Regions from separate parts of the Bradyrhizobium sp. KBS0727 genome, predicted to be linked through region 2. Evidence: riboswitches for the same ligand, from Rfam matches in the RefSeq annotation. Region 2 holds a riboswitch; the other holds the start of a gene.
The links. A riboswitch is a leader RNA that binds a small molecule or an ion and turns the genes downstream of it on or off. The one in region 2 is predicted to bind S-adenosylmethionine.
Positions count from the first base shown of each region.

Region 1: another riboswitch for S-adenosylmethionine. It lies ahead of FFI89_RS04535 (homoserine O-acetyltransferase); the one in region 2 lies ahead of FFI89_RS03770 (O-succinylhomoserine sulfhydrylase).

Region 1 is NZ_CP042176.1:956,227-972,458, forward strand. Features, by position in the region: gene FFI89_RS04485 (lytic transglycosylase domain-containing protein) at 1-535, opposite strand, end outside; gene FFI89_RS04490 (serine hydrolase) at 641-1,903, shown strand; gene FFI89_RS04495 (hypothetical protein) at 2,572-2,799, shown strand; gene FFI89_RS04500 (hypothetical protein) at 2,992-4,548, shown strand; gene FFI89_RS04505 (hypothetical protein) at 4,564-5,055, shown strand; gene FFI89_RS04510 (hypothetical protein) at 5,178-5,426, shown strand; gene FFI89_RS04515 (IS1182 family transposase) at 5,566-7,125, shown strand; gene FFI89_RS04520 (prephenate/arogenate dehydrogenase family protein) at 7,818-8,759, opposite strand; gene hisC (histidinol-phosphate transaminase) at 8,756-9,853, opposite strand; gene FFI89_RS04530 (chorismate mutase) at 9,881-10,729, opposite strand; SAM riboswitch at 10,913-10,992, shown strand; gene FFI89_RS04535 (homoserine O-acetyltransferase) at 11,076-12,278, shown strand; gene metW (methionine biosynthesis protein MetW) at 12,280-12,948, shown strand; gene FFI89_RS04545 (alpha/beta fold hydrolase) at 13,006-13,872, opposite strand; gene FFI89_RS04550 (TIGR02594 family protein) at 14,101-14,751, shown strand; gene FFI89_RS04555 (YeiH family protein) at 14,753-15,772, opposite strand; gene FFI89_RS04560 (MOSC domain-containing protein) at 15,860-16,232, opposite strand, start outside.
Region 2 is NZ_CP042176.1:804,484-820,715, forward strand. Features, by position in the region: gene FFI89_RS03730 (GcrA family cell cycle regulator) at 1-356, opposite strand, end outside; gene FFI89_RS03735 (aspartate aminotransferase family protein) at 933-2,141, shown strand; gene argF (ornithine carbamoyltransferase) at 2,141-3,067, shown strand; gene FFI89_RS03745 (Hsp33 family molecular chaperone) at 3,254-4,258, shown strand; gene apaG (Co2+/Mg2+ efflux protein ApaG) at 4,695-5,087, opposite strand; gene FFI89_RS03755 (OpgC domain-containing protein) at 5,354-6,643, shown strand; gene FFI89_RS03760 (SGNH/GDSL hydrolase family protein) at 6,640-7,398, shown strand; gene FFI89_RS03765 (SGNH/GDSL hydrolase family protein) at 7,413-8,468, shown strand; gene FFI89_RS03770 (O-succinylhomoserine sulfhydrylase) at 8,589-9,782, opposite strand; SAM riboswitch at 9,856-9,935, opposite strand; gene FFI89_RS03775 (2'-deoxycytidine 5'-triphosphate deaminase) at 10,014-11,165, shown strand; gene FFI89_RS03780 (amidase) at 11,176-12,651, opposite strand; gene FFI89_RS03785 (hypothetical protein) at 12,790-13,851, shown strand; gene FFI89_RS03790 (MATE family efflux transporter) at 13,972-15,414, shown strand; gene FFI89_RS03795 (SRPBCC family protein) at 15,571-15,972, opposite strand; gene FFI89_RS03800 (VOC family protein) at 16,098-16,232, opposite strand, start outside.

The sequences.
Region 1 (16,232 bases), 150 kb from region 2:
CCGACAGCACGCCGCGATCGACCAGCTTCAGCGCGGCGTAGAGCTGCTCGGTGAAGAACTCCGGACGGCGGCAGTCATAGGCGAGCGTCGCGATCGACGACAGCATGTTCTGATTGCCGCGCTGGCTGCCGAACCCGGTTTCCATGCCCCAGATCGCGATCAGCGGCCCCGGCGGAACGCCGTAGCGCGCCTGGATCGAGGCGAACAGCGCGCCCTGCGATTGCTTCAGCGAACGTCCCCGCGCGACAATGGTCGAGGCGCCGCGCTTGGCGAGGAACTGATCGAGCGACAGGCCGAAACTACGCTGGCTGCGATCGGCGTTGATGGTCGCGCTTGCGTAGCTGGTGTGCATCAGCGCCGCGGTCGCGGCGGCGCCGACGCCTTTGGCGCCGGCTTCGCGGGCGAATTCGCTCTTCCACGCCTCGAAGCCGCCGGGGCCGTTGCCGCATTGCGCGGCTTGCGCGCGGCCGCCGAGGCAAGCCAGCATCGCCAAAGCGGTGAACGTGATCGTCGCAAGCTTGTTACAGGCGGGCATTTTCAGACTCCGTTGACCGACCGGCATTTAAGCATAAAGTCGGCCGGCGCATAAATCCCATAATAACAATCGCGCGGGCTCGATCCGCGCGCCCGGGAGGATCTCATGAAGACGCTGATTGCCGCGGCCGTGGCGGCCTGCCTTGCTTTTGACATCGCGCATGCCGCGCCGCTATCGGAGGCAAAGCCCGACGAAGTCGGATTCTCGCAACAGGGGCTGGCCCGGCTGGACGATTTCTTCGCCCGCGAGATTGCGGCGAAACGCGTGCCCGGTGCCGTGGTCGCCATCGCCCGCGACGGCAAGCTGGTGCATTATAAGGCCTACGGCCAGCTCGATGCCGCCAAGGGTACGCCGATGCCGCTTGATGCGGTGTTCGCGCTGGCGTCGATGACCAAGCCGATGGCGGCGGTCGCAGGCCTGACGCTGATGGAGCAGGGCCGGCTGGCGCTTCAGGCCAAGCTCGCGGATTACTATCCGGCGTTCGCCAACATGCTGGTCGGGAGTACGCAGTCAGACGGTTCGCTGAAGACCGACCCGCAGGCGTCGCCGATCTACATTCACGACCTCTATCGTCACACCTCCGGGCTGATGTACGGCGGACGGCCCGACAGTTCGAGCGCGGTCGCGCGTCTATACCCGGACGGAACCGCGCCGGCGCTGGAGGGCGACACCCAGGCCTTCATCGACCGCATCACGAAGCTGCCGCTGGCGCACCAGCCGTCGACGGAATTCGAATACGGCTTTTCGATCGACGTGCTCGGCGCGGTGGTTGAGAAAGTCAGCGAGCAGCGGCTCGGCGAATATCTGGCCGCGAATGTGTGGCAGCCGCTCGGCATGACGGACGCCACGTTCCATCCGACGGAGGCGCAGCGGGCCCGTCTCGCCCGCCCGTTCCCGAACGATCCGCTGACGGGCAAGCCGCAAAGCATCAAGCTGCTGGACGCACCGACCAAGTTCGACTGCGGCGGTGCCTGCTCGTTTGCCACCGTCGGCGACTACATCCGCTTCGGGCAAATGCTGCTCAACGGCGGCGAGCTCGACGGCAAACGCATCCTCAGCCCCAAGACGGTGCATCACATGATCTCCAACCACCTCGGGCCGGAGATCAAGAACAACGTGGCGAACATCGAGCCGCATCGGGCGGGCTTTGGCTTTGGCCTCGGGGTCGCGGTACGCACCGGCGAAGGCCTGTCGTCCGTCCCGGGCAATCCGGGCGAGTTCACCTGGAATGGTGCCTACGGCACCCAGTTCTTTTGTGACCCCAAGGAACGCCTCGTCGTCGTGGTCGGAACCGCGGCGCCCGGCGAACTGCGCAAATATTATCGCGAGCAGGTCCAGGACATCACCTACGGCGCCATGGTGCGGTAGCACGGTCATGTTTATCCACCGTCATTCCGGGACGGTCCGAAGGACCAGACCTCAGGGGTGCAATTGCGCATCGTAGTTCGTGCGACGCACGCCCCGGAATGACAGCGATGGGTCATCGCGAGTCGCTTCGCTCGCAATGACAAATTCAATCGTCGCCCTGCGACAAATCGACCCGACGGGCAAATCACCCAAAGTCTGTCCGGCCCTTCGCGAAAAATATTTCGCTGTCGCCGTCGAGCAAATCAGTGGTTTGAATCCGCGCATCCTGTCCCACCAAAGGGGCGTTGGCCATCGTCGCGAACGAGGGGCAGGGAGCGGTGGACGCGAAGGTTGCGACTGACGAGCGCGGCCCAAGCGTACGGCGAGGTCGTGTGAGCCTGACGCCCCGGTGCTGGCGTCAAGTTCGGGGAGAGCAAACGCTTCTCCGGGCGATGGTGGCAAGAAAAGCCGGTCACCAGGGCGAACTCGAAGTAAGCCGTAAAGCCATCGCGTGGGCCGACCGAAGGCCGGACCCGTTGGCGCCGCCCATCGAAGTTAACCACCGCCACCCGGTAAACTCCCGCTCGCCAAAGCGTGATGGCGCGCCGGGAATGTTGCACCACCGATCGAAGTCTTGCTCTCCGACGATCCACTGACATCACCGTGGGTCGATAACGAGGAGAGCAGAGATGACCAGTTTCAAATTTCTTGCTGCGGCTAGCATTCTGTCGGCGTTGATCGCATCTTCGGCATCGGCGCAGCCGGTGATCGACGAGCCGGGAATGTACGCTTTCTATCGTCCGAATGGTGATCTCGGTCTTGGTTACTCGCGGCCGCCGGCCGATGCCAGGGCGATGGCGCCGCGGCTGATCATGCGCCATCCGGCGTCGATGCGGCACACGCGATCCGCCAAGTAAGACCGGCATTTTCGATTCATGTGGGCTCGGTCCGTAGGGACTGAGCCCGCGTCGTTTGCGCGCGGCTGTTGTTCTGATTTGTGAAATATTCCCGCACAAAACTGTGAAACGAAAGTATCGCGGGCTCGCGAATATCGGAATGCGATCGCCGCTCTCTCCTGATGAGGAAACATCCTCGCGTGGGAGGTTCGCGTGAAAATACTCAGGGGAATTCTACTCGGCAGCGTCGCTTTCTCGGCCGGCCCGGCGTTCGCGGCCGACGACGCCCAAGCGGAACTTCACGCGCTGCAAGCGAAGCTGAAGCAGCTCGAGCAGCGCATCGACGATCAGGCACGCAAGCAGCAGGCGCAGGCGCTGGCGCAGGCGAAGATCGCCACCAAGGCGCCGTCGCCGTTCGATCCGTGCCCCGCCGGCAAGGTTTGCTACAAGGGCGTCACGCTGACATTCGGCGGCTGGGTCGATTTTGCCGGCATCTACCGCAGCCGCAACCTCGCCTCCGATACCGGATCGGTCTATGCGTTCATTCCGTTCCAGCAGAGCAAGAACTTCAACACGCCGGAGGCGCGCTTCTCGGCGCGGCAGACCCGGTTCTCGCTGCTGGCCGAGGCCGATGCCGGCGCCGACACCCATCTGGCGGGCTACGGCGAAATCGATTTCGAAGGCGCCGCGCAAACCGCGAACTCGGTTGCGACCAATTCCTTCAATCCGCGGATGCGCCAGGCCAGCCTCGAGATCGATCGCACCGATCTCGGCCTGCATTTTCTCGCCGGACAATCCTGGTCGTTGAATGCGCCGAGCCGGGTCGGCATCGATCCGCGCGCGGTCGATGCGCCGGGCGTGATCGATTTCGAATCCGTGCCCGGCTTTCTCGCCGCGCGCCAGCCCGGCGTTCGCGTCTGGAAGGATTTCGGGCCTGAATTCAAGCTGGCGCTGTCGGCGGAAAACGCCGCCACTTCCTTTGTCGGCGGTAACGTGCCGTTCGTCGGTACGCCGGCGACCGGCCCGCAGGGCGTGCTGAACCCCAACCTGCTGATCAACCTCACCGGCCCCGGCGGCAGCTTCTTCAACAACGCCAACAACCTCAGCCTAAACCGCGTGCCCGACGTGACGATCAAGGCGGCGTGGGATCCGCAGCTCGGGCCGACCAAGTTCCATGCCGAAGGCTGGGTGCTCTACCGCGAGTTCTACGATCGCTTCAATTTCGCCAGCCACAATATCGGCACCGTGAGTTATGGCGGCCATCTGGCGCTGGAACTGATTCCGAAGACGGTCGACCTGACCTTCTCGGCGGCGCAGGGCGCGCTCGGCCGTTTCACCGCGGCGCCGTTCCCGGACGTGACGTTGCGGCAGGACGGCTCGATGCAGGTGCTGCCCATCACCGCGTTGCAGGCGGGTGCCGTCTGGCACACCACGCCGTCGCTCGACCTCTATGCCTATGCAGGCCTCGAAAAAACCCGCGCCACCTTCTCCAACGTCGGCACGGTGCCGTTCGGCTACGGTAATCCGCTCTACAACAACACCGGCTGCAATATCGAAAACTCGCCGGCCGCCACCTGCAACGGCAACACCTCGGAAGTCCGGCAATATACCGCGGGCTTCTACGACACGGTGCTGAAGGGCGACTACGGCGCGGTCAAGTTCGGTGTGCAGTATTCCTACAACCAGCGCTTCGCGTTCGTCGGCGTCGGCGGAGCGCCGAAGACCGACGATCACATCGTCATGACCCAGGTTCGTTACTATCCGTTCTGACAACAGGAGCGCGTCATGCGAAAGGGAAATACCCCGATGCAGGATTATGTTTTGATCAGCCGGCTTGCACAGGTGATCGAGCGATGCGGCCTTGCGATGACGGGCGCGATGTGCGGCACGTTCGTGGCCGCCCAGATGTCCAAGGTCGATGTCGCGCTGTTCGACTCGGGCGGATTCATCGCGCTGATAGTGTTGACCGGTGCAATTGCGTTTTATATCGGGATCGATGTGCCGCGGCCGCCGGCCAGGCAGGCTTCGAAATACGCAGCCGTCGATGCCGTCGAAGTGCTGAGCGCGGCCGGTACGTTCCTTGCGGCGGTCGCAGCGCTGATCTCGGTGTACGCGATCGTGTTCGATGAGGTCCCGCAACGCGTCTGGGAATTCGTGGTGGCCTCATGGTGGTTCGGCGGCGCGACCATGCAGATTATCGCCGGGTTCATCGGACGGCAGCGCGCAAGCGCGCGCGTCGCGCAACGAGCCATGATCGATGGCAGAAAAGCACGGTAGAACCTGCAGTCGCGGCACTGTGATTGAAATCGCTCTGGCCGAAGGCCGATCAACGCACATCTCCTGATCATCGTTTCAAACAATCCGCCGCGTGCGGCGGGTCGAATGGATGGAGAGAACAAATGACTAATTTGAAGATATTGGCCGCTGCGTTGGTTCTATCAGCGGCTTCGGCAACGACAGCTTTCGCGCAGGCCGCGATTCAGGAACCCGGCGCGTTTGCGTTTTATCATCCGAACGGCGATGTGCTTCATGCGGGATCGCCGACCCCGGCGGCTGGTGCGATGGCGGCCTACCGCGCCGACACGGGCCGGGTCGTGACGGTCGCGCCGCATCGCGCGCGCCATCCGCATTCGGGCCACGTGCACTGAAGCCAGGTCACGTCGACCTGCGACAAACTGGCGCGACGAGACTGGGCAAGAATTCGGCTTGATGTACGATTCGGGTATGACGAATCGCCCATTCAAGACCGGCGAGAGCCGGTACCAAGCCAGCCTGCTTCCACCTCGGATGGAAGACTATGTTGGTCCCAACAATCCGGTGCGCGCGATCGAGAGCTATGTTTGCGCGCTGGACCTTGCCAAGCTTGGTTTCCGCCATGCGGATCGCGGCTTGGAGCAGGGACAGCCGCCCTACGATCCAGCTGATCTGTTGAAGCTCTACCTTTACGGATACATCAACCAGGTCAGGTCGTCGCGGCGGCTGGAGCGGGAAGCCTGTCGCAATCTGGAACTGATCTGGCTGCTCAGGAATCTGCGACCTGGCTATCGAACGATCGCCAACTTCCGCAAGGAGAACTGGGCGGCGTTGAAGGCGGTGAACCGCGGCTTCGTGCTGCTGGTTCGCGAGCTTGGCCTTGTCGGCGGGGCGGTAGTTGCGATCGACGGCTCGTTTTTTCATGGCGATGCCAGCAAGGCGAGCATCTTTACGCGCAAGAGGCTTGCCGATCAGATCGCCAGGCTGGACCTGGAGATCGAAGCTTATGGCAGATCAATCGAAGACAACGATGCGGCGGAAGCCAACGCGCCAGGGAAGGATCGCGCCGACGGTCCGGGTGCTGGCGGCGGAGGAGACGGCAGCGATATCGGTGCCAAAGTATCGGCGCTGATGGCAAAGCGCTTGCGCGCCGAAGCCGATCTGGCTCGGTTGGAAGCGAGCGGCGAGACGCAGATGTCGCTGACCGATCCGGACGCCCGGCTTCTAGTCAAGAACGGTCAGGGCGTCGCAGGCTACAATGTGCAGAGCGTCGTCGACGACAAGCACAATCTCATTGTCGCAAGCGAAGTGGTGAACGACAGCAGCGATGTCGGCCAACTCCACGCCATGGCAAAAACTGCCAAGGAAGCTCTCGATGCGGAGGCACTCCAGGTGCTGGCCGATGAGGGGTATTACAGCAGCCTCGAACTGAAGGCATGCGAGGACGACGGCATCACGGCCTATGTGCCTGTGCCGGAGATCAATGGGCGCCTTGAGAAGAAAGGCCGCTTCAGCCTCAAGGACTTTGCTTACGATGCTTCAGCCGATGCTTACCGTTGCCCGGCCGGCGAACTACTGCGTCGGATGGAGGGGCGCTGGGAGAACACAAGTGGCCGGACTGAGATCCGATATGCGAGTAGCACGAAGGCCTGCAAGGCGTGCCCGTTAAGGACACGTTGTCTGAGCCTGAAGGCAACTCGACGGACCATCGGCCGCTGGGAGCACGAGGATGTCCTCGAGCGTCACCGCGCGAGGATGCAAGGCGCAGGCGACCTGATGCGCCGCCGTTCCGCCATCGTCGAACATCCCTTCGGCACGCTCAAATGCCGCGCCGGTTATCGTCACTTCCTCGTTCGCGGCTTCAACAAGGTCCGCGGCGAATGGAGCCTGATGGCGCTCTGCTACAACTTTACCCGCGTGCTCAACATCCTCGGCATCGAGCGTTTCATTGCAGCCGTCGCAGCGGCGCTCCTTTGGCATCTCCACGCTCTCGCAGGCGCCCTAAAACGCTTCCTGTTCGCTCCAAAGACGCTCTGGATCAAATTTGAGCAACAGGTCGTCGCTGCGCAAGGCCGACTGGTTCTCCTCGGCTGACCCACCGTTCTTGCCCAGCCTCGACGGGCAAATCACCAAAAGTGCGTCCAGCCCTCCGCGCAAAAATATTCCACTAGGGCCGTCGGGCAAATCAGCCGTAGGACTCCCGCCATCCTGTCCCACCAAAGGGGCGTTGGCCATCGTCGCGAACGAGGGGCAGGGAGCGGTGGACGCGAAGGCTGCGACTGACGAGCGCGGCCACTAGCGTACGGCGAAGTCGTTTGGGTCCGACGCCCCGGTGCTGGCGTCAAGTTGGCGGAAGCGAAAGCCGACGTCGATGATGGTGGCAAGAAAGCCGGTCACCAGGACGAAATCGTATAAGCCGTAAAGCCATTGCGCAGGGAAGGCCGGGTGTTCTCCGCTGAACCTGTATGCTCGTGTGCAGCATTTCTAATGCACATCGCACGCGAGACCGCGGGTGCAGCGCGCACCCGGTCTTCCCTGCGTCCTCTGATTTCGGGGGGCAAGGTTTCCAGCAAAACTTCGGGCGTAACGCGTCGCGAGAACGCGAAACCGCGTTCAGGCCTATCAACGTCATTGCGAGGAGCGAAGCGACGAAGCAATCCAGCTATCCGCTATGCCGCGCGATGGATGGCTTCGCGGAGCCTGTCATCGGGCGGCGCTTCGCGCCGACCCGTTGGCTCGCAATGACGGCGGAAAGAGCCAAGGTCGCCGGGACGACGAGGATGGTTCTACTCCGGCTTCTTCTCCAGATTCGCATGCGGCCGGCCGAAATCGGGCGCGGCCGAATCCTGGCCGATCTCGACGATGCCGCGGCGGATGGCGCGGGTGCGGGTGAAGTGTTCGAACAGCGCTTCGCCGTCGTTGCGGCGGATCGCGCGGGTCAGTTTCGAGAGGTCCTCGTTGAAGGTGCCGAGCATTTCCAGCACGGCTTCCTTGTTGGCGAGAAACACGTCGCGCCACATCGTCGGATCCGAGGCCGCGATGCGCGTGAAATCGCGAAAACCGCCGGCGGAGAACTTGATCACCTCGGACGACGTCACTTCTTCGAGTTCGTCCGCGGTGCCGACAATGGTGTAGGCGATCAGATGCGGCAGATGGCTGGTGATCGCCAGCACCAGGTCGTGGTGGTCGGGCGTCATGATCTCGACCCTCGCGCCCATCGCGGCCCAGAACGCGCGCAAGCGTTCGACAGCGGCAGGATCGGTGCCCTCAGGAGGGGTCAGAATGCACCAGCGGTTGGTGAACAGTTCGGCGAAGCCGGAATCAGGGCCGGAATGCTCGGTGCCGGCGACGGGATGCGCCGGCACGAAATGCGCGCTAGCGGGAAGGTGCGGCGCCATTTCACGGACGATCGCGCCCTTGACCGAGCCGACGTCGGAAATGATCGCGCCCGGCTTGAGGAACGGCGCGATCTCTTGCGCCACCGGCCCGCAGGCGCCGACGGGAATGCAGAGAATGATGAGGTCGGCGTCCTTGACGGCTTCCGCGTTGGTCGCGACCACGCGATCGACGATATCGAGTTCGGCCACGCGGGCGCGGGTCTTCTCCGAGCGCGCGGTGGCGACGATTTCGGAGGCCAAGCCCTGGGCCCGCGCGGCGCGCGCGATCGAGCCGCCGATCAGCCCGAAGCCGATCAGCGCGACGCGGTTGAACAGCGGCGCGGAGCTCATTTGCCCGCCATGAAGTCACGCAGCCCATCGACGACGAGGCGATTGGCCTCTTCGGTGCCAACGGTCATGCGCAGCGAATGCGGCAGGCCGTAATTGTTCAGCGCCCGCAGCACCAGGCCGCGTTTGGTCAGATATGCGTCGGCCTCGGCCGAGGTCTTGCCCTTGTCGAGCGGGAAATGGATCAGCACGAAGTTCGCCACGCTCGGGGTCACCTTCAGGCCGAGTTTGGTGATCTCCTCGGTCAGCCAGTTGCGCCACTTCTCGGTGAACGTCTTCGACATCTGGACATGCGCGGTGTCCTCGATGGCGGCGACCGCGGCCAGCATGGCCGGCGTCGAGACGTTGAAGGGACCGCGAATGCGGTTGACGGCGTCGACGATATTGGCCGGGCCGAACATCCAGCCGATCCGCAAGCTTGCCAGTCCGTGAATCTTGGAGAAGGTATGCGTCATCACGGTGTTTTCGGTGGTCGCTACCAGTTCGAGGCCGAGCTCGTAGTCGTTGCGCGACACGTAGTCGGAATAGGCGGCGTCGAGCACCAGCAGCACATGCGGCGGCAATCCGGCGCGCAGCCGCTTGACCTCGTCGAACGGAATATAGGTGCCGGTCGGGTTGTTGGGGTTGGCAAGCCACACCAGCTTGGTCTTCGGCGTAACGCGCGCCAGGATGGCGTCGACGTCGGCGGTGAAATCGGTCTCGGGCGCGACGACGTTTTTGGCGCCGTTCGCCATGGTGGCGATCGGGTACACCAGAAAACCGTGGGTGGTGGAGATCGCTTCATCGCCATGGCTGAGATAGGTGTGTGCCAGGAGGTTGAGGATTTCGTCCGAGCCGGCGCCGCAGATGATGCGGTCGGGATCGAGCCCGAAGGCGCGGCCGATCGCCTCGCGCAGCACCCGCGAGGTTCCTTCCGGATAGTCTTCGAGATGTGCGACGGCCTGCTTGTAGACTTCCTTCACCTTCGGCGACGGCCCGAACGGGGTCTCGTTGGCGGACAGCTTGAACACCTTGCGCCCCGGCTCCGCCACCGGGCTCTTGCCGGGCGTGTAGGGCGCAATGTCGAGAATGCCGGGATTCGGCATGGGGCGGGACATCTCAAAACTCCGGAAATTCGGGCGGCCTTAAGGCTTGGCCGACCCGTTGGAGGGCACCGTATAGCGCGTTGCATGGCTGCCGACGAGGGCCGACGAGCGCACCGACGCACCGGCCGCAATCAGGGCCATCTTGATCTTCTCGAAGCCGGTGCCGGCATCCGACACCAAAAGCGCCGCGCCGTCGAAGGCGGTATCGGGCACGGCGACGATTTCGGCCAGCGGCGCCAGCGCGCGCGCCGTATCCGCGTTCCAGCCGGAGACACGAACGCTCCACATCTCGACCTCGGTCACCATGGCGTCGTCGGCCACACGCGAGATCACGAACACCGGGAGTGCGGCCGGATGGTCGGCGCGTTCCAGGAACGGCAGGCGGGCGATGATCTTCGGCGCGCCGTCGGCTTCCAGTGCGATCCACCATGGCGTGCGGCTCGATATCGCCGAGACCAGCGCCAGATCGCCCTTGGATTTCGCCACTGCCTCGACTGCGGCCTGTGCGCTGAAATGCGCCACATAAGGCACGACGAAGCCGAAATGAAACCGCGCCGAATCCCGCATCGCGGGCTCGCTGACGGAAACATCCGCATGCACCGCGAACGGCGCTTGCACGTAGGTGAACGTCGAGATGATGACGCGCCAGATGCTCTCGATGGTGTCGAGCGGCAGGATGCCGCGATGGCGCCGTACCAGCTCGCGCATCATCGAGGCCTCGCGCGCAGGGCGGAACGCCGAGCCGACTTCCTGGGTCTGCTTGACCTGGATCAGCCGGTCGATGATGTCGCCGCGCGCCATCAGCAGGCGATGGACCTGCTCGTCGATGCTGTCGATCTCTTTGCGCAGCTCCTGCAGCGAGGGCGGAGCCGGGGGGGCCTTGGACATGCGAATAACCTGGCGAGAGCGTACCTTCATCCGGGGCGCGGCACCTGCGCCACGCCTCGAACGGATGAGGCCCGTTCTCCCCCATGGTGCGAGACGGCGCAAGGGTGCCGCTTCGCCATCAGGCCCGCTTGCCTTGTTAACCAAGGGCCTGCCTTGACGAAATGCCCGCTTCGGACTAGCTTTAGGCCACTCCGTGGTCATTTGAGCCGGCCGGCTTGCAGCCACGTTAAACAACTCGCTAAACAGGCCGGGGACAGAAGTGATCCCGGCCGAACCTTTGTTCAGGCCGGGTTTTTTATTGGCCTGATTCTGTCCATGGACCTCCGCTAACGAGGCCGGTGCCGATATGACCAACGTGCAGTCGATACCCAGTCCTTCGATTCACAGCGAGGATCGCGCCCATGAGGCCGACCATCCGAGTTCGCTGCTGGCGAAGTTCGGCATCGAGCAGCCGCTGAAGCTCGATTGCGGCGTCGACCTGGCGCCGTTCCAGATCGCCTATCAAACCTATGGCGAACTGAACGCGGAGCGCTCCAACGCCATTCTGGTCTGCCATGCGCTGACCGGCGATCAGCATGTCAACAACGTGCACCCGGTGACCGGCAAGCACGGCTGGTGGGACACCATGGTCGGCCCCGGCCTGCCGCTCGACACCAACCAGTACTTCGTCATCTGCAGCAACGTGATCGGCAGTTGCATGGGCTCGACCGGGCCGGCATCGACCAATCCGGCCACCGGCAAGCTGTGGGGACTGGATTTCCCCGTCATCACCATTCCCGACATGGTGCGCGCGCAGACCATGCTGATCGATCGGCTGGGCATTGACACGCTGTTTGCCGTGGTCGGCGGCTCGATGGGCGGCATGCAGGCGCTGCAATGGACCGCGGCCTACCCCGAGCGCGTGTTCTCGACGCTGGCGATCGCCTGCTCGACGCGGCATTCGGCGCAGAACATCGCGTTCCATGAGCTCGGCCGACAGGCCGTGATGGCCGATCCGGACTGGCGCGGCGGGCGTTATTTCGACGACGGCACGCATCCGCATCGCGGGCTCGGCGTGGCGCGGATGGCGGCGCACATCACCTATCTCTCCGACGCCGCACTTCACCGCAAGTTCGGACGGCGGATGCAGGACCGCGATCTCCCGACATTCTCGTTCGACGCGGATTTCCAGGTCGAGAGCTATCTGCGTTATCAGGGCTCGTCGTTCGTCGAGCGCTTCGACGCCAACAGCTATCTCTATCTGACGCGGGCGATGGATTACTTCGACATCGCCGCCGACCATAACGGCGTGCTGGCCCAGGCGTTTCGCGGCATCAAGACCCGTTTCTGCGTGGTGTCGTTCACCTCGGACTGGCTGTTTCCGACCTCGGAATCGCGCGCGCTGGTTCATGCGCTGAACGCATCGAGCGCGCGGGTGTCGTTCGCCGAGATCGAGACCGATCGCGGCCACGACGCCTTCCTGCTCGACGTGCCCGAATTCTTCGACATTTCCCGGGCCTTCCTGCAATCCGCGGGCAAGGCGCGCGGGCTCGCCGGTACAGGTGTCTGACATGGCGCTTCAGGAACAGACCTTGCCGCTCGGCGGCATTGCGCCGGATCGCACCGGGAATTATCGCACCGATCACCTGCTGGTCGCCGAGATGGTCGCGCGCGGTTCGAAAGTGCTCGACGTCGGCTGCGGCGACGGTGAACTGCTGCAGCTATTGGAAAGCCGCGGCATCGACGGCCGCGGCATCGAACTGTCGCGCGAGGGCGTCAACCGCTGCGTCGCCAAGGGGCTGGCAGTGGTGCAGGGCGACGCCGACACTGACTTGGTCAATTATCCCGACGACGCCTTCGATTACGTGATCCTGTCGCAGACGCTGCAGGCGACGCGGCAGCCGAAGGTGGTGCTGGAAAACCTGCTGCGGATCGGGCACCGCGCCATCGTCTCGTTCCCGAATTTCGGCTTCTGGAAGATGCGGCTGCAGTTGCTGGTGGGCGGCCACATGCCGCGCACCGAGAACCTGCCGGCCACCTGGTACGACACCGCGAATATCCACTTCTGCACCATCAAGGATTTCGTCGAGCTCTGTGACGCGATCAACGTCAAGATGGAACGCGCCGTCGCCCTCGATCTCTACGGCCGCCCGCTGCGGTTGAATCTGCCGTGGTGGTTCTGGAACATGTTCGGCGAGCAGGGCGTGTTCCTGCTGTCGAGGGCGGGCGGGGGGAAGTGAGTTAGCCCCGTCATTCCGGGTTCGCGTCTTCGACGCGCCCCGGAATGACGGACGGAACTACCCCACCATCATCGACCTTGGATCCCGCACCGGCCACCGGCCTGCCTCGACCAGCGCAATGAACCGCTCGACCATTTCGTTGAACAGCGCAGGCTCCTCCAGGTTGAGCACATGGCCCGACTTCGGGAAGAACGACAGCCCCGCCGCCGGCAGATGCTGCTTCAGGAACAGGCTGGGCTCGACGCAATTGTCGTCCTCGTCGCCGCACAGGATCAGCGCCGGCGTCGGCACCTTCCGGATCGCATCCGTCATGGTGTAGATCGAGGGCCGGCCGCCTTGAAAACTGCGCATGGTGTTGGCCGAGCCTTGCGCGCTGTGGCGGGCCAGCGCCGCATAGAAATCGGCATGACCGCGCGGGTCCTTCAGCAGAAACGGAATCCGGCTCGGCGCCTCGCGCGTCGCCTTCGCGACCTCGACCGAACCGATCGTCTCATACTGCTCGGCGTTGGCCTGGCACTGCCTGCGAAAGGCTTCGAGATTTTCGAGGCTGGAGCCGGAGCCGACCGCGGCCAGCGTCATCGACAGGGCGCGCTCCGGAGCGTTGAGGCCGACTTGAAGCGACGAGTAGGAACCCATCGACAGGCCGATGAAATGCGCCTTGGCAATGCCGAGATGATCGAGCACGGCGAGCGCGTCGGTGTAGAAATGCCGGTAGGTGTAGACGTCGGATGTCGGCGGCACGTCGGAGGGCGTGTAGCCCCGCGCCGAATAGGCGATGCAACGGTGGCCGCGCGAGAAGTAGCGCATCTGCGGTTCCCAATTGGTATGGTCGGCCGCGAATTCATGCAGGAAAATGATCGGGGTTCCGCTTCCCACCTCCTCGAAATACAGGCGGACATTATCTTTCGTAACGGCATGGGGCATTGGCATATCCTCTCGTTGGCCGGCCGCAGATTTGCAGTTAATTCTCGCGGCGGCAATGCGGCAGCATCGATCATGTTTGGTCATCGAATCATCGCGGAATGACCCCGAAATCGTTTCCGCACGGCCATATGAAATCTTCCTCGTGTCACACCCCGCATCGCAAAAACCGCCGTCGCGTTCGTATCCGCACGAACGCGACAGGGGAATGGGGGCTACAGAGGATGATCTATGTTTCAGTTGCTTGCGTTTCGCCGGTCGCTTCGAGTCTTGGCACTGGCTCTGTGTTCGGCTTCGATCGCCGTATCCGTTACTCCCGCTCACGCACGATCTCATCATGGCGCAGGGCGCCACGCGCGGGCCTATCACGCCGGCCATCATGCGAGGCGGCATTACGTTCACGTCCAACGTCGGCACGTCGCTGATGCTTCGCGCTGGGAGCGCGGCGTAGCGCAAATGCGGGCAGGCGGCTTTGCCGACACCAAGGCAAGCCTGACGACAGACGCCAGCGCGTCGGCACCGGCGAGCTTCGGTTCGTCCAATGTCGTCGCCGAGGCGCGGCGTTATATCGGCGGTAATCCGACCGGCCGCGGCAGCCTGTGGTGCGCGCGGTTCATGAACATGGTGCTGCAGCACACCGGCCATCATGGCACCGGCTCCGACATGGCGAGTTCGTTCGCGCATTACGGTCAGCGCGTCTCCGGTCCGCAGGTTGGTGCCATCGCTGTCATGGGGCGGCGCGGCGGCGGCCATGTCGGCATCATTACCGGCATCGATGCTGCCGGAAATCCGATCATGATCTCGGGCAACAACGGCAACCGGGTCAGGGAAGCGCCGATCTCGCGCGGCCGGATCTACGCCTACGTCATGCCGACGGGCTAGATCAGGCGATCTGCAGCAGGCGGATCAGGCCGAGGCTGATGAGGCCCAGGATGACAAGCGAGGCGGTGACCGCGGCAGTAACGCGGACACCGGCGCTGGCCACGACTCTCACATCCACGCCCAACCCGAGTGCGGCCATCGATACGGTTGTGAGCAGACTGGCCGTGGTTGCCAGCGGCACCAGCATGGCCTGCGGGATCAAGCCGAAGGAGCGAACGGCCGCGACGGTCAGAAAACCGACGATGAACCACGGAACCAGCTCATGCAGCGCCGGGCCCGAGCGCTTCGCTGTCCGGCTCTCGGATACGTGCGCACCGGCCCGCGGTTCCGACGGCAGGCGGCGGCTGATCAGGGACAGGCCGAGCACCACCGGGCCCAGCATCAGCACGCGGACCAGCTTGACCACGGTTCCGACCTGATTGCTGAGCGCTCCGATCGGAAGGGTGGCCGCCAGAACCTGCGGTACCGCATAGACCGTCAACCCGGCCAGAACGCCGTATTGCGTCAATGACATCTTCAGCAGTGGGACGAGAAACGGCAGTCCCAGCACAACGACGACTCCGAGCACGGCTGTAAACGCGATCGAAGAGGCCACATCGTCGCCGTCGGCGTCGATGATCGGTGCCACCGCCGCGATCGCCGAGTTACCGCAGATCGAATTGCCGCACGCCACCAGGATGGACATGCGCAACGGCAGGCCGAGCAGGCGGCAGATCAGATAACTGGTCGCAATGGCGACCACCACGATGCCGGCGATCCCCAGGATCAGGGCCGGTCCGAGCGCCGCTGCGGCGCTGGCGCTGACGGACGCGCCGAGCAAGACCACGGCGACCTCCAGCAGGATCTTGGCGCTGAACTGGATGCCGGCGTTCCAGTACGAACCGGGTGTCCAGGCCGCCCGGATGGCGACCCCCAGCACGATCGCGATCACCAGCGCTTCAAGGTAAGGCTGGCCCGCAAACTCGACTTCAACCGCCTGAAGCAGCATGGCGACGACGGTTACGGCAACGCAGAGGAGCATGCCGGGCAGGAGACGAATTGCGTTTTCGATCAACGGACTGCTCCGGTTCCGGCATTCCTGACGGTGATACCGGAAGTGCGGCTCATGCTATTCCTCGGTTGGCGCAATCGCATCGCCCGCGCCAATGCTGCCGCCGGCGATCACCTCGGCATAGATCCCGCATTCATTGTGGCCGAGGCGGCGCATCAGCGTGTTCGGGATCGAGAGGTCGCGCGCGCCGGTGTCCGGATCGACATTGACGGCGGCGCATCGGACGATGCGCTTGACCACCTTGAGCCTGACGCCGTCGATGGCGAGTATCCGGTCGAGCTGCTCGAACTCATGCCAGGCCGGCCAGCCTTCGACATAGAGGTTGGCGCGGAAACGCAGCGGATCGACGGGGTGTTCGACCATGTTCTCGATGGCGCGGACGCTCGCCAGATTGATAATCGAGACCACCTTGCGGGCCACGTCCGAAAAG
Region 2 (16,232 bases):
GTGGCCTCGTTCAATTCCAGCAGCGACAGCCGCTGGCTCATCGGCACGACGTTGTCGTAGGAGATCGGATCCGGCTCCATCTCGACTTCGAAGGCATGGGCGAGCGCAGTGTTGCCGCGCGAGACCGGACGCGCCACCCGCATCATGTGCTGGGCGGGCCGGGCCTTGCGCTGGCGCGGGGCGGCCGAGGAGGGGCTCTTGGCGCGGCCGGACAGACCGAGCCGGTGCACCTTGCCGATCACGGCATTTCGCGTCACATTCCCAAGTTCCGCGGCGATCTGGCTGGCGGACAGGCCGCCTTCCCAGAGCTTCTTAAGCTGCTCGACGCGATCGTCGGACCAGGTCAATACGGTCATCGAATTCTTCCCTTCGCTTCGCGCGGGCCAACCGGGGGCAGCGCTGGCGATGCCAAATCTCCAAAATCCCTGCGGTCAGAATCCCTTAGCCCTCGCCGGGCGCGAAAGTCGCGCCCGAACGTGTACGCTGAACACATGGACTCAAGAGGATCAGAACTGCCGCACGAGATGTCGTACCCGACAGCCCAGACGCTACAATATGGCGTGACTCTGGCGCAAGAGTCCGCAGCTAAGCGTCCACATGTTCCGACATCTAGGCATTGCAATGCGTGTTTTCCACCACACCGGAAATGTACGGATTGCCTTTTATCGCAGTGCAGGAAGGCGGCTGGAGCATGATCCGGAAAAGTGGACACCGGTTTTCCGAGAAGATCATGCTCAAACAAGAAGGTGAACGAGCCTGCGAAGCAGGCTCTACGGCGTGTTGACACGTTCCGTCGCCAGCATAGAATGCCCTGACGTGCCGCCCCAAAAGGCGGCACGTTTTGTTTTCGGGTGGCCGGTGGTTGCGTGCGCGAAGGCTCGCGCACCCTGGCAGCTCGCAAACGGACTGCTCTCAAACCTCAAGTGATCGCCATGACCCATAGCGCCGCGTCGCATCTGCTCCCCGTATTCGCCAGGGTCGACCTTGGCTTCGAACGCGGCGAGGGCGCCTGGCTGGTCGCCACCAACGGCGATCGCTATCTCGACTTCACCTCGGGCGTCGCGGTCAATGCGCTGGGCCACGCCCATCCGCAACTGGTCGCAGCGCTGCAGGAACAGGCCACGAAACTGTGGCACATGTCGAACCTGTTCAAGTCGCCCGACGGCGACAAGCTCGCCGCGCGGCTGTGCGAGCAGAGCTTTGCCGACTATGTGTTCTTCTGCAATTCCGGCGCCGAGGCGATGGAATGCGTGATCAAGGTGACGCGCAAGTATCAGGCCGCCAAGGGTCATCCCGAGCGCTATCGCATCATCACTTTCGAAGGCGCGTTCCATGGCCGCACGCTGGCGACCTTGGCCGCGACCGGCTCCGCCAAATATCTCGAGGGTTTTGGGCCGCCGATGGACGGCTTCGACCAGGTGCCGCATGGCGATCTCGAAGCGGTGAAGAAGGCGATCGGCCCGCACACCGCCGGCATCCTGATCGAGCCGGTGCAGGGCGAGGGCGGCGTGCGCTCGGCGCCGAACGCGTTCTTCAAGGGCTTGCGCGAATTGTGCGACAAGCACGGCCTGCTGCTGGCGTTCGACGAGGTGCAGACCGGCATGGGCCGCACCGGCGATCTGTTCGCCTACAAGCGCCTCGGCGTCACCCCCGACGTGATGTCGCTGGCGAAAGCGCTCGGCGGCGGTTTCCCGATCGGGGCGTGCCTGGCGACCGCGGAAGCCGCGTCCGGCATGACGCCGGGCTCGCATGGCTCGACCTTCGGCGGCAACCCGCTGGCGATCGCGGCCGCCAACGCCGTGCTCGACGTGATGCTGAAGCCCGGCTTCTTCGACCACGTGCGGAAGATGTCGCTGCTGTTGAAACAGAAACTGGCCTCGGTGGTCGATCGCTATCCGAACGTGCTGTCGGAAGTGCGCGGCGAGGGGCTCCTGGTCGGCGTCAAGGCCGTGGTGCCCTCGGGCGATCTCGTCAATGCGTTGCGTGATCAAAAGCTGCTCACCGTCGGCGCCGGCGACAATGTGGTGCGCTTCCTCGCGCCCCTGATCGTGAACGAGGCCGAGATCGAGCAGTCCGTGCAAATGCTCGAGCGCGCCTGCATCGCGCTGTCAGGGGCACCGTTGAAGAAGGCGGCGGGGTAATGAGCAAGCCCGTCCGTCACTTTCTCGACATCAGCGAACTGCCGCTTCAAGAGCTGCGCAACATACTCGACGCCGGCGCCGCCATGAAGGCGAAGCTGAAGGCGCATGAAAAGGTCAACAAGCCGCTCGAAGGCAAGACGCTGGCGATGATCTTCGAACGGCCGTCGACCCGGACGCGGGTGTCGTTCGACGTCGGCATGCGCCAGCTCGGCGGCGAGTCCATCATGCTGACCGGCGCGGAGATGCAGCTCGGCCGCGGCGAGACCATCGCCGACACCGCGCGCGTGCTGTCGCGCTATGTCGATGCGATCATGATCCGCATCCTCAATCACGAGGCGCTGCTGGAACTGGCCGCCTACGCCACCGTGCCCGTCATCAATGGGCTGACGCGGCGTTCGCATCCCTGCCAGGTGATGGCCGATCTGATGACGTTCGAGGAGCATCGCGGGCCGATCGAGGGCCGCACCGTGGCCTGGACCGGCGACGACAACAACGTGCTGGCTTCCTGGGCGCATGCGGCCGAGCGTTTCAAGTTCCAGCTCAATGTCGCCACCCCGCCGCAGTTCGCGCCGAACAAGGCGATGAAGGACTGGATCAAGGCCACCCAAGCCCCGATCGTGCTCGGCGCCGATCCGGAAGAAGCCGTGCGCGGCGCCGATTGCGTCGTCACCGATACCTGGGTGTCGATGGGCGACAAGGAAGGCGAACATCGTCACAACGTGCTGAAGCCCTATCAGGTCAATGCCAAGCTGATGTCGCTGGCGAAGAAGGACGCGATTTTCATGCACTGCCTGCCGGCCCATCGCGGCGAGGAAGTTACCGACGAGGTGATCGACGGCCCGCAATCGGTGGTGTTCGACGAAGCCGAAAACCGCCTGCATGCGCAAAAAGGCATTCTGGCCTGGTGCTTCGGCGCCGTGGCGTAAAGAGCTCCGGGAAGCCAAAATTTCGTCATGCCCGGGCAGTAGCGCGAAGCGCGTCTTCGCGCTAGGTGTCCCGGGCATCCACGTCTTCAAAACTATCGGCAAGCAAGGCGTGGATGGCCGGAACAAGTCCGGCCATGACGCCGAGAGACCTTTCTTTCCGCCCCCGCCGACCCCAGATAGAGCGCCATGTCACAATCCCCCGATACGAAAATCACGGCCGAGGCCCCTATCCGCGCGCCGTCCTCGGTTCCCGTTGACGATGCGGTGCTGCCGTTCGAGGTCAGTGCGCTCGACCTGCGTGGCCGGCTCACCCGAATGGGCCCCGCGCTCGACGACATCCTGACCAAGCACGATTATCCCGCCCCGGTCGGCAAGCTGCTGGGCGAGGCGATCGTGCTGGCGACGCTCTTGGGCTCCTCCCTGAAGTTCGAAGGCCGCTTCATCCTGCAGACCCAGACCGACGGTCCGGTGTCGTTCCTGATCGTGGATTTCCAGGCCCCCGATCGCCTGCGCGCCTATGCGCGCTACGACGCGACGCGGCTGAAGGACGGCCAGGATTCAGGCGCCTTGCTCGGCAAGGGCCATCTGGCGATGACCGTCGACCAGGGCCCGGACATGAGCCGCTATCAGGGCATGGTGGCGCTTGACGGCGGCAATCTCGAAGACGCCGCCCACGAATATTTTCTGCGCTCCGAGCAGATCCCGACCCGCGTGCGGCTCGCTGTCGGCGAAGAATGGCGTGGCGGCGGCGAAGGCCCGAAGCATCGCTGGCGCGCCGGCGGCATGCTGCTGCAGTTTCTGCCGAAGGCGCCGGAGCGGGCGCGGCCGGCGGATCTCGATCCCGGCGACGTCCCGGACGGCGTGGCGAAGCACGAGATCGAGGAGGACGACGCCTGGGTCGAAGGCCAGTCGCTGATCGCAACCGTCGAGGACGTCGAGCTGATCGATCCCGATCTGTCCGGCGAGCGGCTGCTGTATCGGCTGTTCCACGAACGCGGCGTGCGGGTGTTTCCGCCGTTGCCGCTGCGCGCGCAATGCTCCTGCTCGCGCGATGCGGTCTCGGCGATGCTGAAAAGTTTTGCCGCGAAGGACCGCGCCGAGATGGTCAAGGACAACAAGGTGATCGTGACCTGCGAGTTCTGCTCGTCGGTCTACGAATTCACGCCGCAGGAAGCGGGCGTGGAGGAGTAGCGGCGCAACGATTTTGCCCGACGGGTAAATCACGTCAGCTAGCGACAAATTGGCACGACGATTTTGAGGGCAAGGTTTCCAGCAAAACTTCGGGCAAATCATGCTGCGAGAATGAGAAGTCGTATCTATCCGCCGTCATTCCGGGGCGCGCGAAGCGTGAACCTCAGGGGTGCAATTGCACCCCGGGGAATCTCGAGCTTCCGGGTTCGATGCTGTCGCATCGCCCCGGAATGACATCGATAGAGACCGGTGCTTCCGCGTCATTGCGAGCGAAGCGAAGCAATCCATCTCACCACATAAAGAAAGAATGGATTGCTTCGCTTCGCTCGCAATGACGGTGAGGAGTCGAGCGGTCCAGCCACACTTGTCATCGTCCGGCTTGCCGCCTTCGCGGAGTATGACGACGGTGGGTGGAACGGCGGGCGAGCTCCCAATCCTAATTCAGCACCCGCTTGCTGTCCGGACTGTCCAGCGAGAACGTCGGCACGTCGATTTCAAAGCGTTCGCCGCTCTCGTTGACCATCTGGTAGCGGCCGGTCATGAAACCCGAGGCGGTGGGCAGCGGCACGCCGGAGGTGTATTCGAAGCGTTCGCCGGGCGCGAGCACGGGCTGTTCGCCGACCACGCCTTCGCCGCGGACTTCCTGCTTGCGCCCGGTGGCGTCGGTGATGACCCAATGCCGGGTGCGGAGCTGCACGGTCTCGGCGCCGGTATTGGTGATCACAATCGTGTAGGACCAGAAATACTGGCCCCGGTCGGTCGCCGAGCGTTCCGGCATGAAGTTCGGCTCGACGGTAACTTCGATCTGACGGGTGACGGCACGGTACATGCGAAAAAGCTTTCGAAAATCCTGGCGCGCATCATAGCCAAGAAAACAGTGATACCCAAGAAATGGCCGGGAACCAATCGCAGGAAGGGCCGGCGGGGCCGGTTGCGGCGCCTTTCATCGCGGTTTCAACATAGTTCCCTTCTAAAGCGCACCCGCGTGCGGCTGGCCATGTATCTCCTTGCGTATCTTGTCTGCAACCTACGGGCCGATATGATCGATTTCGGACAGTGCAAGCGCGGAATTACCACCTGCCGAGACGGTGCCAGATGACGTCCATTGCCGATCCCATCGCCGGTACGCCGCTTGGCGGTGCCAAGCCCGATATCAAGCCCGATATCAAGGCCACGCCGGCGGCGAGCGACGCCGCGGCGGCTGCGTCCGCACCGGCGATTGCGTTTCCGGCCGCCGGCGAGCGCGAATTGCGGCTCGACCTGTTTCGCGGGCTCGCGCTGTGGCTGATCTTCATCGATCATCTGCCGCCGAACATCCTGACCTGGTTCACGATCCGCAATTACGGATTTTCCGACGCCACCGAGATCTTCATCTTCATCTCCGGCTATACCGCGGCCTTTGTCTATGGCCGCGCGATGCTGGAGGCGGGCGTCGTGGTGGCGACCGCGCGGATCCTGCGGCGGGTCTGGCAGATCTATGTCGCGCATGTGTTCCTGTTCACGATCTTCCTGGCCGAGATTTCCTACGTCGCCACCAGTTTCGAGAACCCGCTCTACAGCGAAGAGATGGGCATCATGGATTTTCTCAAGCAGCCTGACGTGACCATCGTCCAGGCGCTGCTGCTGAGATTCCGCCCCGTCAACATGGACGTGCTGCCGCTCTATATCGTGCTGATGCTGTTCCTGCCGCTGATCCTGTGGCTGATGAAGTGGAAGCCCGACGTCACGCTGGCGCTGTCGGCGCTGATCTATGCGCTGACCTGGCATTTCGACTGGTACCTGTCGGCGTATCCGAATGGCGTCTGGTTCTTCAACCCGCTGGCCTGGCAGTTGCTGTTCGTGTTCGGGGCCTGGTGCGCGATGGGCGGGGCTCAGCGGATGTCGCGGATCCTGGTGTCGCCGGTGACGATGTGGATTTCGTTCGTCTACCTGTTTGCCTCTTTCTGCGTCACCCTGACCTGGTACGTGCCCCAGCTCAGCCACTTGATGCCGCGCGTCGTCGAACAGTGGATGTATCCGATCGACAAGACCGATCTCGACGTATTGCGCTTCGCTCATTTCCTGGCGCTGGCGGCGATCACGGTGCGCTTCCTGCCCAGGGATTGGCCGGGGCTGAAATCGCCCTGGCTGCGACCATTGATCCTGTGCGGTCAGCATTCGCTTGAGATATTCTGCCTCGGTGTCTTCCTGGCTTTCGCAGGGCATTTCGTGCTGGCCGAAGTCTCCGGCGGTGCTGCAATGCACTTGCTGGTCAGCATCTCCGGGATCCTCATCATGTGGGGAATGGCGTGGGTGATTTCGTGGTACAAGCACTCTGCCGACAAGGGTGCGTCGAAAACAAAAAGCGCCGCCGGCAACGCCGACATGGCGGGAGGAGGCGCATGAGGTCCGCTGTCAGGACTCTGCTGGGCATGACGCTGCTCGCCGGCTTGGCGGCTACCGGTTTTGCGCGCGCCGAGGATGCCCCCCAGACCTGCGATGTGCCGGCCTATCTTTTGACCAGCGAAAACTCGCTGCCGAGAGTGGCGGAGGCCGTGAAAAACGGCCAGCCGCTGACCATCCTGGTGGTCGGCAGCCGTTCCTCCTCCATCCCCTCCGCGGAAGCCAGCGCCTACCCCGCCAGGTTGCAGGAGGCGCTGAAAGAGCGGCTGCCGCAGCTCGCGATCAACCTATCCGTAGAACTACAGTCCGCGAAATCCGCCGAGGAAACGGCCGGCACGCTCGTTAAGCTGGTGGAAGCAAAAAGGCCTACTTTGGTTATCTGGCAGACCGGCACCGTCGATGCTATGCGATCCGGCGATCCCGACGATTTTCGCAGCGCGTTGGACGAAGGTGTTGTTGCGCTGCAAAAAGCTGGAACCGATGTGGTCTTGGTCAACCTGCAATACAGTCCGCGCACGGAAACGATGATTTCTGCGCCGCCCTATCTCGACAATATGCGGGTGGTGGCGCAGCAGCACGAGGTTCCGCTGTTCGACCGGTTTGCGATCATGCGTCACTGGAACGACGCCGGAGATTTCGACCTGTTCAGTACCGCGCACGGCATCGATCTGGCCAAGCGCGTCCACGCCTGCCTCGGCCGCGCGCTGTCGAAATTCGTGATCGATACCGCCCACCTTGATGCGGCGCAGCAGAATTAAGGGAACTAGCGTTAATGAGTTGTCACTACCCTTTTCGTTTGACCACATTCGCCGCCGCCGCTTTTGCGCTGTTGACGCCTGCCTGCGTTTTGCCGCTGCACGCGCAAGTTGCCCAGCCGCAGGCCGCGCAGCAGGCCGCGCTCGGCGACAATGCCAAGGCTGAAGCCGCCAAGCCGCCGGCCGCGCCGACGACGGGCGGCTCGCCGACCTCAGTCGGTTCACCGACCACCGGCGCCGGCAATGCCGCGGCCGTCGATCAGGCCGCTCCGGCACAGCAAAAGGGCCTCACCGGCCGGGCGCTCGACAAGGTGAAGGAGGTCGCGAAATCGGCGAGCGATGTCTTCAGCCGCGTGCCGTGTCTGTCGCCGAAGGGCCTCGCCGTGTCGATGGGCTCGCTGCCGCATGTCGCGAACAAGTTGATCGCGGGCCAGCCGGTCGTGATCATCGCGTTCGGGTCATCCTCGACCGACGGTTACGGCGCGTCGTCGCCCGAATTCAAATATCCCAACCGGCTCGCCGCGCAGCTGCGCCGGCAATATCCGACCGCCGACATCACCGTCGTTAACCGCGGCAAGGGTGGCGAGGACGCGCCCGAAATGATGAAGCGGTTGCAGGCCGAAGTGATCGACATGCATCCGGACATGGTGATCTGGCAGGTCGGCACCAACGCGGTGCTGCGCAACCTCGATCCGACCGAGACCGCCAACATGGTCGAGGAGGGCGTCGCGCGCATTCAGGCGGCCGGCGCCGACCTCGTGCTGGTCGATCCGCAATATTCGCCGCGCGTCAACGAACATCCGGAAAGCGCCGGCAAGATCGTCAAGCTGCTCGGCAGGGTCGCCGAACTCCGTCACGTCGGCGTGTTTCCGCGCTTCGAGGTGATGCGCGACTGGCACGAGAAGCAGTCGATCCCGATCGACAGCTTCGTCATCTCCGACGGCCTGCACATGAACGACTGGGGCTACGCCTGCTTCGCCCAACTGCTCGGCGACGACATCATCAAGTCGGTCGGTCAGATCAAGCTCGGCGTCAACGTGCCGGCCAACGTGCGCACGTATCGGCCGATGTGAGTAGAGCAGCGAAGTCGCTACTCTCCGCCGTTATTGCGAGGAGCGTTAGCGACGAAGCAATCCATGCCCGCCACGGATGAGAGCTGGATTGCTTCGCTGCTCGCAATGACGAGGATGCGCTCACGCCTTCTCCAGCGCCGCCGCGAAATCCTCGATCAGATCGTCGGCATGCTCGAGCCCGGCGGAAAAGCGAATAAAACCTTCGCTGATGCCGAGTTCGGCGCGTGCTTCCGGCGCCAGCCGCTGGTGCGTCGTGGTGGCGGGATGGGTGACGAGGCTTTTGGCGTCGCCGAGATTGTTCGAGATCCGCGAGATCTTCAGCCCGTTGAGGCAGCGGAACGCGCCGGCCTTGCCGCCCTTGACCTCGAAGCCGATCAGGGTCGAACCGGCGCGCATCTGCTTCTTCACCAGCGCTGCCTGCGGATGATCGGCGCGGCCGGGATAGATCAGCCGCGAGATCTTCGGATGGCTGGCGAGCGCGTCGGCAATCTTCGCCGCGGTCTCGGTCTGCGCGCGTACGCGCACGGCCAATGTCTCCAGCCCCTTCAGCAGCACCCAGGCATTGAACGGCGACATCGACGGGCCGGTCTGGCGCATGAAGTTGTGAATGTGCTCGGCGATGAACGCTTCCGAGGACAGGATGATGCCGCCGAGGCAGCGGCCCTGGCCGTCGATGTGCTTGGTGGCGGAATAGACCACGACGTCGGCGCCGAGCGACAGCGGGCTCTGCCAGATCGGCGTCGCGAACACGTTGTCGACGATCAGCCGCGCGCCGCCCTGATGCGCGATTTCGGCGATCGCCGAAATGTCCATCACGTCGAGCGTCGGGTTGGTCGGGCTCTCCAGGAAGCAGGTCCTGGTGTTCGGCCGCATCGCCTTCTTCCACTGGTCGAGGTCGAGGCCGTCGACCAGCGTCGACTGGATGCCGTAGCGCGGCAGCAGGTCTTCCACCACGTAGCGGCAGGAGCCGAACATCGCCTTCGCCGCCACCACGTGGTCGCCGGCCTTCAGCGGCGCCAGGATCGCGGTGGTCACCGCGGCCATGCCGGTCGCGGTCGCGCGCGCGGCCTCTGCGCCTTCGAGCTCGATCATGCGGCGCTCGAACATCGAGATGTTGGGATTGGAAAACCGCGAATAGAGGAAGCCGGGATCCTCGCCCTTGAACCGTGCCTCGCATTGCTCGGCAGTGTCGTAGACGAAGCCTTGGGTCAGGAACAGCGCCTCGGAGGTTTCTCCGTATTGCGAGCGCAGGGTGCCGGAATGGACCAGCCGGGTTTCGGGACGATAGCGGGCAGCAGAATTAGCGTCAGACATGTGACCTCCGTCGTGACCATCCCTAGAAATGGTCACAAAAAAACCGGCCTGGAAAAATTTCCACAGGCCGGGATCACACGTGTCCCCGGCCTGTTTAGCTACTTATTTAACGTGGCTGCAAGCCGGCCGGCTCAAATCACCACGGGATAAGTCATGCTGATATTCCCTCGCGCCCTTTTCGTCAAGGCGGCCATCGGATAACCCGTAAAAGCCCTTATTTATGAGGTCTGGATGGCATTCGGACCATCCCGATGGGCCGCCTCAGAGGACCATGCCGTGTCGTTTTCGCTGCCCCCCGACGCCAACGGAATTCTGCCCGACCGCATGATCGCGGCGATGGCCGATGCGGGCCTCATTTTGCCCGAATACCCCTTTGTCGAAAGCCAGATCCAGCCGGCAAGCCTCGACCTGCGCCTCGGCGATATCGCCTACCGGGTGCGCGCGAGCTTCTTGCCCGGTCCGGGCGCCACCGTCGCCGAGCGCATCGACGAATTGAAGCTGCATGAAATAGATCTAAGCGACGGCGCGGTGCTGGAGACGAATTGCGTCTACATCGTCCCGCTGCTGGAAAGCCTGGCGCTGCCGCCCGAGATCGTCGCCGCCGCCAACCCCAAGAGTTCGACCGGTCGGCTCGATGTGTTCACCCGCGTGATCGCCGACGGCACGCGCCGCTTCGACATGATAGGCGCCGGCTATCACGGCCCGCTCTATGCCGAGATCAGCCCGAAGACGTTTCCGGTGCTGCTGCGTGAGGGTTCGCGGCTCTCGCAGGTGCGCTTCCGTACCGGCGACGCCATCCTCAATGCCGACGAGCTCGACGCGCTGCACGCGGCCGAACGACTGGTCGATATCGACGACGCCGACCTCGCCAATGGCGTCGCGCTCAGCGTCGACCTGTCCGGCGAAAATACCAGCGGCTTCGTCGGTTACCGCGCCAAGCGCCACACCGGCGTGGTCGATATCGATCGCCGCGGCGGCTATGCGGTCGGCGAATTCTGGGAGCCGATCGAGGCGCGGCCCGACGGCAGCCTGATCCTCGACCCCGGCGAGTTCTACATTCTGGCCTCCAAGGAAGCCGTGCAGGTGCCACCGGACTACGCCGCGGAGATGGTGCCGTTCGATCCCCTGGTCGGCGAATTCCGCGTCCACTATGCCGGATTCTTCGATCCCGGTTTCGGCTATGCCGGCGCCGGCGGGCAGGGCTCGCGCGCGGTGCTAGAGGTGCGCTCGCGCGAAGTGCCGTTCATCCTCGAACACGGCCAGATCGTCGGGCGCCTCGTCTACGAGAAAATGCTGGCGCGGCCCGACGCGATGTACGGCCAGAAGATCGGCTCGAACTATCAAGCGCAGGGCCTGAAGCTTTCCAAGCATTTCAAGGTGTGAGCGCCGGCCATCAGCCCTTCGTCACGTGCACGCCCGGCCGCTCGCCCGAATTCCACTTACCGCCGATCGCGCGCTCGATCTGGGCCGCGAACTGAAGCAGCAGGCCGTCATTGGCCTGCTTTGCCTGCGCCTGAATGCCGAGCGGCAGCCCGTGTTCGTGCGTCGCCAGCGGCAACGAGATCGCGGGAATGCCGCAGAGATTGGCGAGCGGCGTGAACGCGAAGTTGCGCCACAGATTGCCGAACCAGTCGGCGACTGACGGGTTGTCGCTGATCGTGAGGTACTCCGTGGTGCCGACCTTCGGCGTCGGCAGCGCGGTGACCGGCGTCAGAATGATATCCCATTGCTCGAAGAAATCACCGAAGCCGCGCGATGTCGTGTTGAACACCGCCTGCATGCGCGCGCGTTCGGTGAAACTGGTGTGCCGGCCGGCTTCCCAGATCCGGATGTTGACGGGTTCGATGAGGTCCGCCGGCGGCCGGTCGAGCCCGCGCGCGGCGAGCATGTTGCCGATCACCTGGGCGAAGTTGCTGACATAACACGTCGTCTGCGCCTCGAAGGCCGCGGGGAAGTCCAGTTCCGGCAGCGCGTAATCGACGTGATGGCCAAGGCCTTCGAGGAAGCGCCCGACCCGCTCAAGCTCGGCCGCAATCTGCGCTGTCGCGCGATACTCGCCCCATTGATGCGAGAGCGCGATGCGGAGCCGGCCCGGATCGCGCGCGATCATTTCCATGTAAGGCTCCGGCGTGGTCCAGAACGGCATGAACTCGCCGGGCGCTGGACCCCGGCAGGCATCGACAAAGGCGGCGGTGTCGCGCACCGAACGCGACTGGCAGCCCTGGATCGAGACCAGCCCAGTCAGGTCCGACAGATGCGGTGCGAGCGAGAACACCCCGCGCGACACCTTCAGCCCGATATTGCCATTGACCCCGGCCGGAATCCGGATCGAACCCCCGCCATCGGTCGCATGCGCGATCGGGACTGCACCGGCCGCGACCATCGCGGCGCTGCCGGCCGACGATCCGCAGGTGGTGTAGTCGGTATTCCAGGGATTGCGCGTGATATAGACGGCGGGATTTTCGGCCGAACTGCAGACCCCGAACTCCGGCGTGGTGGTCCGCCCGATCAGATTGAGTCCCGCGTGACGAAATTTTCCGGTCAGGAACGTATCTGACGTCGCGCGATTGCCGCGCATGATCAGCGATCCCATTTCCTGCAGCCGGCCCTTCATCGTCGGGCCGAGATCCTTCATCAGGAAAGGTAGCCCGGCAAACGGCCCTTCGGGATTGGCGCCGTTGCTGACGGGATCGGCGATCGCGTCCTCGAATACTTCAACGACGGCCGACAGCGCGGGATTGACCTTGGCGATCCCTGCGGCCGCCTGCTTCGCCAATTCCTGTGCCGTGAGTTCGCCGTTCCTGACGCGCGCGGCCAGCGCCGTGCCGTCGTGCCGCGTCCACTCATCCCAGCTCATCGGCAATGTCATGCAATCGATCCCTTCGGCGTGGCTTCGGACCATAGTTTCGCAAGCGTCGGCGTCAAGGCAATCCAGCCTCGCGCGCGGCGCATTGCGCCACCGCGCTCGCGATGACAATGTGCTTCCACAAGAAAAGGGAGTGAAGCGATGACGGGGCAGGAGCGCGAACGCGAAGCGCAATGGACGAAGTGGCGCAGCGTCGCCGATCTCTACCATGCGTTTTTTACCGGCCTGATTCTCGCCGTGGTCTCCAGGCGCGGCACCGCGGATGCTGCCGAGTTCGTGTTCCGGGTATTCCGCCGCCAACAGCAGGAGCGCTTCCTGCCGGGGCTGGTCAAGCTCGGGCTCGATCATCTGCCGCCGGCGGTCGCGGCCGCGCGCTATCACTATCTCTCGAACTGGATCGGTGGTGTGCATGTCGAATACATGTACGAGACCGATCGCAAGGCCTGGATCCGCTATCCGCCGCCGCGCTGGATCTGGCGGGGAACGGCGATCTGCGGCGTGCCCGGCGAAGTCTCGCGCGCGATGCTGCGCGGATGGCACGCCAACAACGGCGTGGCGCTGGGCAATCTCAATCTCGGCTTCGTCTGCACCAAGCAGAGCGTCGACGGGCAGGACGGGCTCGAAGGCTACTACTGCGAATACGACCATCCGCTCGAGCTCGACGCGCGGCTGGTGTTCGCGCGGCATCTCGAAGCGCCGATGTTCGATCCGGCGACCGCGCCGGCGCTGCCGGTCGATAGCTGGCCCAAGCCGCGGCTGGAAAAAGCCTATCGCAACTACGCGATGGAATATGTGAAGACGGCGGCGGCTGTGATGGTGCAGGTGTTCGGGCCGGAAGACGCCGGCTATCTGCTGCACCTGACCGGCAAACTGATCGGCATGCAGTATTTCGACGAGATCGCGCGGAGCTTCGCGATGGACCAGGGAGCCGCGAAAGGTTCGGCGAAGGATTTCGTCGCCTTCCTGCGCGTGCTGTTCGAGTCGCAGGACGATGTCGCCGAGATCAGCGCCTCGGAGGGCGCATTCGAAGTTCGGCAGCAGACCTGGAAATTGATGGCTGATGTCGGCGATTATCACCCGGCCTGTGCGAACGTTCTTAAAGGCCTGTTCGAGGGTCTGGCGGCCGGCTGTGGCCGCCACATTCCGGTGCACCTGAAGCCGCCAGTCGGCGGCAAGGCGCCGTTTGTCTGGTCGATCGGGTAGAGAGACCTCGCTCGCCTGCAATCGTGCAGGCCCCCCTTGCGCCCCGTGCACAGGGAATCCTGCCCGGCCGTGGTAGGACAACACCGCGGCGCAGCAATCAGACTGCGCGCGGGAGACGAAATGCCCGATATTGCCGTCGCCGAACTACCCGTAGACGAGGACGAGCGTCCGCTTCCGCCGCCGGAAGCGCCGGCGAAGAATGCGCTGCTCGATCGCCCGATCCTGCGGACGCTGCTGTGGCTCGCCTGGCCCAACGTGATTGCGCTCAGCGCCAGCACCTGCGTGGTCATCGCCGAGACCTCCTATATCGGCCGGCTCGGCGTCGAGTCGCTGGCCGCGATGGCGCTGGTGTTTCCCTGTGTAATCCTGACCATGACGATGTCGGGCGGCGCCATGGGCGGCGGCGTGGCTTCCGCGATCGCGCGTGCGCTCGGCGCCGGCGATGTCGAGCGCGCCTCGACGCTGGCCGCGCATGCGCTGCTGATCGGCCTCTGCTTCGGGCTGACCTTCATGCTCGGCATGCTGCTCTTCGGTCCGAAATTGCTGGAACTGCTCGGCGGCCGCGGCAACGTGCTGGCGCAGGCGATCGCCTATACGCAGATCTTCTTCGGCGGCGCCGTGGCGCCGTGGCTGATGAACACGATGGCCGGCGTTCTGCGCGGCACCGGCAACATGAAACTGCCGTCGCTGATGATGCTGTCGTCCGCGGTCTGCCAGATCATTCTCGGCGGCACGCTCGGCCTCGGCCTCGGCCCGATCCCGCAATTCGGCATGCGCGGCGTCGCCGCAGGCTCCTTGACCGCCTATCTCATCAGCATCTCCGTGATGTCCTGGTACCTGTTTTCCGGACGGTCGCGCGTGGTTCCAAAAATCTTCGGCCTGCGGATTCAATGGGCGATGTTCTTCGACATCCTGAGGGTCGGCGCCATCTCCTGCTTCTCGCCGCTGCAATCGGTGCTGACCATCAGCATCTTCACCCACATGCTGGCGCGTTTCGGCACCGAAATTCTCGCCGGTTACGGCATCGGCGCGCGGCTTGAATTCCTGCTGACTTCGGTGTCGTTTGCGGTCGGCATCGCCTCGGTGCCGATGATCGGCATGTCGGTCGGCGCCGGGCGCATCGCGCGCGCCCGGCGCGTGGCCTGGAGCGCTGGATGTGTCTCGTTCCTCGCGGTCGGGACCATCGCGACCCTGATCGCGATCTTCCCCGATGTCTGGGTCAACCTCTTCACCAACGATGCCAGCGTGCGCGCCGCGAGCCACCAATATCTGTCGACGGCGGCACCGATGTACGCCTTCATCGGGCTGGCGTCGTCGATGTATTTTTCATCGCAGGGCGCGGCCAAGGTGGTCGGCCCTGTGATGGCGCAGACCGCGCGGCTGCTGTTCATCGGCACCGGCGGCTGGTGGCTGTCGACCCACAATGCCACCGCCCATGACTTCTTCGTGCTGGCGTCCGCCTCGATGGTGGTACTCGGCGTGCTGTCCTGCGCCAGCGTGATCCTGACAAGGTGGGGGCCGAAGCAGGTCGGTATTCCCGCGGCGCGGCCGGCGTTGTCGTGAGACGCGACAAATAGCGGCCGTCATTCCGGGGCGTGCGAAGCACGAACCCGGAATCTCGAGATTCCGGGTCTGGTCCTTCGGACCATCCCGGAATGACTGAGTTCATAGCTATCCATCGCCGATACCTTCGGCCATGCCTGCCGCCCCCGACATCGATCACGCGGCGTTGCGCCCTAATGCCTTCTGGATCGCCAGCGCGCCCTGGTCCATCTGCGCGTCGATATAGGGCGCGATCTCGTTCGGCAGCACGTCGGTGATCCAGACGAAACGGGTGCGTCCATCGCTCTCGGCAAAAACCTGCGCCGACGCGCTGTGCTGCTTCAGGCGTTCGCTGGCGATGGCATAGACCAGCCGGCGTCGCTTGTCGTCGCAATCGACCAGGGTTTCGCGGGCGACCGAACCGTTCGCAAACGTCACGATGCGGGCGTCGCCGTCGAGCTTGGTGTCGAGCACGAAGCCCGGGGCGAGCCTCGTATGCACCGCGCCGAAATCGCGCACCGCGTCCCAAACGTCGTCGGGATGCGCGTCGATGATGATGTCTTTGTAGATGGAAGCCATGGATGAGTCCTCTTGTCTGTTACGTTCGTCATTCCGGGATGGTCAGAAGGACCAGACCCGGAATCTCGAGATTCCGGGTTCGATGCTTTGCATCGCCCCGGAATGACATTCGTGATGGTCGCAGCTTACGTGCACACCGCCTCGACATTATTGCCGTCGGGGTCGGTCAAGAACGCCGCGTAATAGGTCGGGCTGTAATCGGCGCGCGGTCCGGCGCCGCCATTGTCGCGGCCGCCGGCTTTCAGGCCTGCGATGTGAAA